DNA from 2 places in the Paraburkholderia sp. NPDC080076 genome. Region 1 is predicted to be linked to the other one. Evidence: riboswitches for the same ligand, from Rfam matches in the RefSeq annotation. Region 1 holds a riboswitch; the other holds the start of a gene.
The links. A riboswitch is a leader RNA that binds a small molecule or an ion and turns the genes downstream of it on or off. The one in region 1 is predicted to bind thiamine pyrophosphate.
Positions count from the first base shown of each region.

Region 1 (3,402 bases):
AGATCGAGCCGGGACGCAGGCCGTCGCCGAGCGAGAAGGCCACGTCATAGGCCTTCATGATTTCGCAGATGTCTTCGAAGTGCTCGTACAGGAAGCTTTCCTTGTGGTGAGCGAGGCACCACTTCGCCATGATCGAGCCGCCGCGCGAGACGATGCCCGTCATACGCCTGGCCGTGAGCGGCACGTATTGCAGACGCACGCCCGCGTGAATCGTGAAGTAGTCGACGCCTTGCTCGGCCTGTTCGATCAGCGTGTCGCGGAAGATTTCCCACGTCAGGTCTTCGGCCTTGCCGTTGACCTTTTCGAGCGCCTGATAGATCGGCACCGTGCCGATCGGCACCGGCGAATTGCGGATGATCCACTCGCGCGTTTCGTGGATGTGCTTGCCGGTCGACAGATCCATCACCGTGTCGCCGCCCCAGCGGATCGCCCACGTCATCTTGTCGACTTCCTCGCCGATCGAGGACGTCACCGCCGAGTTGCCGATGTTGGCATTCACCTTCACGAGGAAGTTGCGGCCGATGATCATCGGCTCGCTTTCCGGGTGATTGATGTTGTTCGGGATGATCGCGCGGCCGCGCGCCACTTCCTCGCGCACGAATTCCGGCGTGATCGCCGTGAGGCCGTTCGGACCGAACGCGCTCGCGCCGAATGCCTGGCCCGGATGTTGGCGGCCCATCATCGCCGCCAGCTTTTCGCCGTTCGGGCCACTCGTCTTGAGGCTCTCCAGATACTCGGCGCGGCGCTGGTTCTCGCGAATCGCGATGTATTCCATTTCCGGCGTGATGATGCCTTGACGCGCGTAGTGCATCTGCGACACGTTCTTGCCGGCGATCGCGCGGCGCGGCGTACGGTGCAGGCCTTGGAAGCGCAGATCGGCGGTGGCCGTGTCGGCGGCGCGTTCGCGGCTGAAGTCGCTCGACAGACCCGTCAGCGCTTCGGTGTCGCCGCGTTCTTCGATCCAGGCCTGGCGCAGTGCGGGCAGACCGGCCCGAATGTCGATTTTGGCTTCCGGATCCGAGTAGGGGCCCGACGTATCGTAGACATAGACCGGCGGATTCTTTTCGCCACCGAAGCTGTCGGGCGTGTCGGCCTGCGAGATCTCGCGCATCGGCACGCGGATATCGGCGCGCGAGCCAGTCACGTAGACCTTGCGGGAATTCGGCAGCGGCGCGACAGCGGCTTCATCGACGTGGGCGTCGGCGGAAAGGAACTTCGGATTGGCGTTCATCTGTATCTCCTATGCAAAGCTATGTGGGGCCGCTAAGCAGGAGACGAGACGGAAGTAGTCGGAATTCGCGAGAGATGAGGCGATAGAGCCAAGGTGCGAAATCCGTACGCTTCCCTGCGCTGGCATTATCCAGATCAGGTTCAAAGGGTATTTCTCACCCACGCAGCACGGACCTCCAACCTCCGTGCGACGCAGGACCCCCGCGTTAGCAGCGCACACGATACACCGGCCGCCCGCTGCTTGGCAACCCATCTTGAAAAGTCGGATGATGGATATAACAGCGGGCCGCCACGCACTTTTCTTGAATTGACGGGCAGCCGGAGATGCTGCGGCAAAAATTTTGCGTTGCGCGCGAGCGTTGCTTACAGCGTGAAATCGTCGGCGGCTTCGGGTTGAAACAGGATCTTTTCCAGCTTCAGCACTTTCTCAGTGCCGCTTGGCGGCGTGAAGCGAATGCGCTCGCCGCGTTTGGCGCCGAGCAAGGCGAGGCCGGCGGGAGAGAACACATTCAGGCGGCCGTGCGAGAAGTCCGCATTGGGCGGATAAACCACGGTCCAGGTCATGTGCTCGCCGCTGGTTTCGTCGACCAGCGTGGCTTGCGAATTCATCGTGACGACGTTGGCCGGTATCTCGCGCGACTCGACGATCACGGCGCGTTCCAGCACGTCGTCGAGCATGTCTTGCAAACGCGTGTCCGCGCCGGGCGCGGCGGCGTGTTTCTCGAGACGGGCGACGTCGAGTTCGGTGAGGTAACAGGTTTTCGTCTTTTTCACGAGGGGTACTCCAATTCGATCTGCATTTGAGGGGACAGCGTGCGGATGAGATCGGCCCGGAGCCCGACAACGCGGCCCAGGCAATGGAGCGAGCAGCGTTAGATCGGGCGCCGGGCGGCGTGGAGCGGGAGCGTTCGGGACGGCTCACCGGCGCGACGCGGCATGAGTTCCGCGCGCGCGCAACCGGTTGCGCGACGGGGGCGCAAGCGGAAGAAGGCACGGGAAGTCGGAAAGCGCATCGAGGTAGCCGGCAGGTAGCGAAAGAGAGTGAAGAGGGCGCCGCCATCAATCTGAATGGGCGCGATCGAAAGCTCAATGTTAGCACGGGGTCGTGCGTCCCCCGACTCGGTCGAGTTTCAAGAAAAAAGTTGGCAACGGACTGTCATAACCGGCCGTGCGATTCGACAAACGTGCGGATCCTGATCGGAGCACGTCATGCAAACCGCCGCACCCCGCCGAGACTGTCGGCGCTTCACCCGAATCATCGCGCTCGGCCTCGCGCTGACCATGCTCGCGGCCAGCGGCCTCGCGACCGCGGCCGGCGCCATCTGCAGCGCGCATAGCCCGGCGCATCGCGTGGCGCTGGTCGAGCTGTACAGCAGCGAAGGCTGCAACAGCTGCCCACCCGCCGATAACTGGCTGAGCCAATGGAAGAATAGCGGCGCGGCGCAAAGCATCGTACCGTTGGCGCTGCATGTGGACTATTGGAACAGCCTCGGCTGGACTGACCGCTTCTCGCAACATCGCTTTACTGAACGTCAGCAAACGCTCACCGATCTGGCCGGCGGCCACACCATCTACACGCCGGAAATCTTTGTCTCCGGACGCGAATTGCGCAGCTGGTCGCAACGCGACAGTTTTCAGAGCCGCGTCGGCAAGGTCGTCGCCGAGCCGGCGCAAGCGAATGTCGCGCTGGAGCTCAAAGGGCAGGCGCCGGGCGCGTTCAATGTCGCGGCGCAATTCACCAGCAAGGCAGCGGACACAGCGGGCCAACTGGACGCCTACCTGGCCGTTTATGAAAACTCGCTGAGCTCGCAAGTGGGCGCCGGCGAAAACAGCGGCGCCACCTTGCATCACGAACGAGTCGTGCGGCAATGGATCGGCCCGGTGCCTCTGGTCGCGGGCAGCGCACAGATCCGCCGCGATATCCGCATCCAGGACACCGCCGCGGATGCCAGCGTCAACGCGCCCGCCGACCGGTTCGGTGTGGTCGCTTTCGTCGAAAACGCGGCGACCGGCGAGGTCCTGCAGGTGGCCGAACTGGCCGCGTGCCCTTGATCGCCGCCTCTGCGCACACAGGAGATTCTCATGGCAACTCATCATGCTCTTCGCGACAGCGCGCCGCCGGCCAAGCCGGAAAGCAGTGCGATCCATCCACTGTGGGTGCGTCTCACGCAT
Region 1 covers NZ_JBNNWQ010000004.1:246,707-250,108, reverse strand. The annotation lists gene thiC (phosphomethylpyrimidine synthase ThiC) at 1-1,231, opposite strand, end outside; TPP riboswitch at 1,325-1,443, opposite strand; gene ACQKRQ_RS18150 (GreA/GreB family elongation factor) at 1,594-2,004, opposite strand; gene ACQKRQ_RS18145 (DUF1223 domain-containing protein) at 2,440-3,282, shown strand; gene ACQKRQ_RS18140 (cytochrome b/b6 domain-containing protein) at 3,313-3,402, shown strand, end outside.

Region 2 (3,402 bases), on a different contig from region 1:
CGCTCCCGTCTTGATGCCAGAACGGCATGCCGACCACCGGCGTGCTCGCGTGCGCGCTTTCGCGCTCGGCCATCGGCCCCGCCAGAAAAGCCTGGCGGCCCGCTTCGACGCCCAGCGCGAAGGCGCGCGCCATCGCGTCGGGGTGCGTCGCCTGTGAAACCGCCGTGTTCAGCAGCACGCCGTCGAAACCCCATTCCATCACCTGCGCCGCATGCGACGGTACGCCGAGGCCAGCGTCGACGATCAGCGGCACGTCCGGCAGCCGTTCGCGCAATACGCGCAGGCCGTACGGATTGATCACGCCCTTGCCGGTGCCGATCGGCGCGCCCCACGGCATTAGCGCCTCACAACCGGCGTCCAGCAGACGGCGGCCGATCACCAGGTCTTCGGTGCAATACGGCAGCACCTTGAAGCCGTCCTTGACCAGTTGCGCGGCCGCTTCGATCAGGCCGACCGGGTCGGGCTGCAGCGTGTAGTCGTCGCCGATCAGTTCGAGCTTGATCCACTCGGTCTCGAAGATTTCGCGCGCCATGTGCGCGGTCGTCACCGCCTCGCCGACCGTCAGGCAGCCGGCCGTGTTCGGCAGGAGCGGCACGCCGTGGCGCTTGAGCAGGTCGAAGAAGCCGGCTTCGGCGCCGCCTTCGTTCATCTGCCGGCGCAACGCGACGGTCACCATGCCGGGCCGCGCCGCGTCGATCGAATCGGACAGCGATTGCAGCGACGGATAGCGCGAAGTGCCGAGCAGCACGCGGCTCGCGAAGGTCTGGCCGTAGAGCGTGAGCGCATCGGCGGTTTGGGGGGAAGTCATTGGCATAATCCTGTTTGTCTCCGGCAATCGGCGTTCCGGCAATGCGTGGCGGGCGCTCAGCCGCCAGCCACGGGTTGCACGACATCGAGCTTGTCGCCCGTGCGCAGCACGCGCGCCGCATGCTGGGTGCGCGCCACGAAGTCGCCGTTCAGCGCGACCGCGAACGGCGGACGCGCGCCGAACGCGGTGAGCGCGTCGGCGACAGTCGCGCCTTCGGGCAGCGACAACGGCTTCTGATTGATATGAATGTCCATGGTGTTCGAATACGTTTCAGTCGATGGCGAAAGCAGCGTGGCGTATAGCGCTCGATTGGGTAAAGACCTTTCGCGCAACGCTCATGCCGGCTCCCGCGCGGAGTCCAGTTGAAAGAGTTCGCTCCAGCGCGCATCGCGTTGCCAGTCGGCGAAGGCATCGGCGTCGCCGATGCGGCCGTCGAGCAGCGCCGCGGCGAAGCGCACGGCTTCGTCGGCGACTTCGGGCACGATCATGTAGCCGTGCCGGTACAGGCCGTTCACGCGCAGTGTCTGCGCGCCGTCCCACAGCAAGGCCGGACGGTGGTCCGGCAAAGTTGGGCGGCACTGCGAATTCAGTTCGAGAATGCGTGCCTCGCCGAAGCCGGGATGCACGGAAAACGCCGCGCTCAGCAGTTCGAGCGCGGAACGCACGCTGACCGGCGACATGTCCTCGCCTTCCACTTCGGTCGCGCCGATCACGTAGAGGTCGTCCTGCTTCGGCGCGATGTAGAGCGGGTAGCGTGGATGCAGCAGCCGCACCGGCCGCGTCAGTTTGATACCGGGCGCATGCACGCGCGCCACTTCGCCGCGAATGCCGCGCAACGTAGGCAGCACGGGCTTCGCGCCGAGGCCGCGGCAGTCGATCGTGATGCGTGCGGGCGGCAGCGCGCGATCGTCGACGGGCGTATTCCAGTGCGTGTCGACACCACGTTGCGCGAGGCCCGCGGCCAGTGCGGTCAGCACCTGACGGTTATCCAGTTGACCTTCACGCGGCAACAGCCAGCCCTGATTGAAGCGTCCCGCCAAAGCAGGCTCGGCGGCGCCGAGCTGCGCGCCCGCGAGCGTGACGAAGCCACCGTCCAGCAACTCAGCCGGGGCATTCGAGCGCACCCGGCGCTCGAACAGCGGTGCTTCGGTACGGTCGGCGTGATGCCAGACGACCAGCGTGCCATTGCGTTGAAAGAACACCGGCTCAGGAAGTTCGGCCAACACTTGCGGCCAGGTTTCGAGCGAACTCGCGCCGAGGCGCGTGATCAGCAACTCGGCGCTGGCGGCTTCCGCGAGCGGCGCCAGCATGGCCGCGGCGACCCACGCGGCCGACTGCGTACCAGCGGCGTCGCCACGCTCATAGAGCGCCACGCGATGCCCCTGCCCGGCGAGACGCCACGCCACCAGCCGCCCGCACAGGCCGCCGCCGAGCACCGCGAAATCGGGTTGTGCAGGACGCGTCATCGCGCACACTCCGTTTCAGGACGGCAAGCAAAGCTGAAGCACGGCGCGCCGACGGCGGCGTGACGAAGAGCAAAACACATATCTGAAGAATAGGCGGTCATCGAGTCCTTTCCGTACGGCAAAAAAACGCACGTACCCAGGACGAAACCGGCGGGTGAGGCCGGCCGGGCAATGCGCGTTCCAATGACGGACGCTGCCCGGCGGGGAATGGAAGACTGGCTGCTTCCGGAAACTTCCCGCGCCGGTATTACCCGGATCGGGTGCAAAGGGTGTCTCTCAGCCTCGCCGCTGCGCCATGAAAACCATGCCGCCTGTGCGCGAAGCACCCCTGTTTCGTCGAAGGTCATTAGACCATAAAAGGCGCGGCGCCCGCAAACCAGCGGCTGGCCGCGTCGCGCGCGATTTGATCCGGCACCATCTTTCACGTTATCAATACGGCCGAAGGCGGCGCTCTGGCACAATGCCAGCACAGGATGCCGCACGAACGCGGCGCGGGCGGCACGCCGTCCCGCCATGTTCGCAGCGGCACCGGCGCGGGGCCTCGCGGCGCAAATTAATTTTCGCTTAAGGGCTTCACGCCAGAATCTGACGCTCACCCGGGCGTGCGTTCGTCGAGCACGACGCCCGGGCATGTACCGCAAACCCGCCGCAGGGCAGCCCGCAGACGGGCCTGCCCCGATGGGTCAGCCCCGAATGGGCCAGCACTACTTCAGGATGCTCATGACACCGAATACCTCTGCCACCCCCGTGCTGCCGCCGGACGAAAAAGTCTCCGCCTGGAGCCTGATCAAACCCTACTGGGTTTCCGAAGAACGAAAAACGGCATGGGGCCTGCTCATCGCGATCATCGTGATGAATCTGCTCGTGGTGTGGATCAACGTGCGCCTGAACCGCTGGAGCGCCGACTTCTACAACGCGCTGCAAACCAAGAACGTGCACGACTTCCCGCATCTGCTGATGGTGTTCTCGGCGCTCGCGTTCGGTTTCATCATACTTGCGGTGTACGGCCGCTACCTGCGCCAGATGCTCGGCTTCCGCTGGCGCCAGTGGCTGACCACGCGCTATCTGAACGAGTGGCTGAAGGACAGCGCGTTCTACCGGATCGAACGCGATCGCCTCGCCGACAAC
Region 2 covers NZ_JBNNWQ010000016.1:61,411-64,812, reverse strand. The annotation lists gene ACQKRQ_RS39020 (thiazole synthase) at 1-808, opposite strand, end outside; gene thiS (sulfur carrier protein ThiS) at 865-1,062, opposite strand; gene ACQKRQ_RS39010 (FAD-dependent oxidoreductase) at 1,144-2,274, opposite strand; TPP riboswitch at 2,491-2,614, opposite strand; gene ACQKRQ_RS39005 (ABC transporter ATP-binding protein/permease) at 2,995-3,402, shown strand, end outside.
Region 2: linked by a shared signal. The riboswitch ahead of ACQKRQ_RS39010 (FAD-dependent oxidoreductase) and the one ahead of thiC (phosphomethylpyrimidine synthase ThiC) in region 1 are both predicted to bind thiamine pyrophosphate.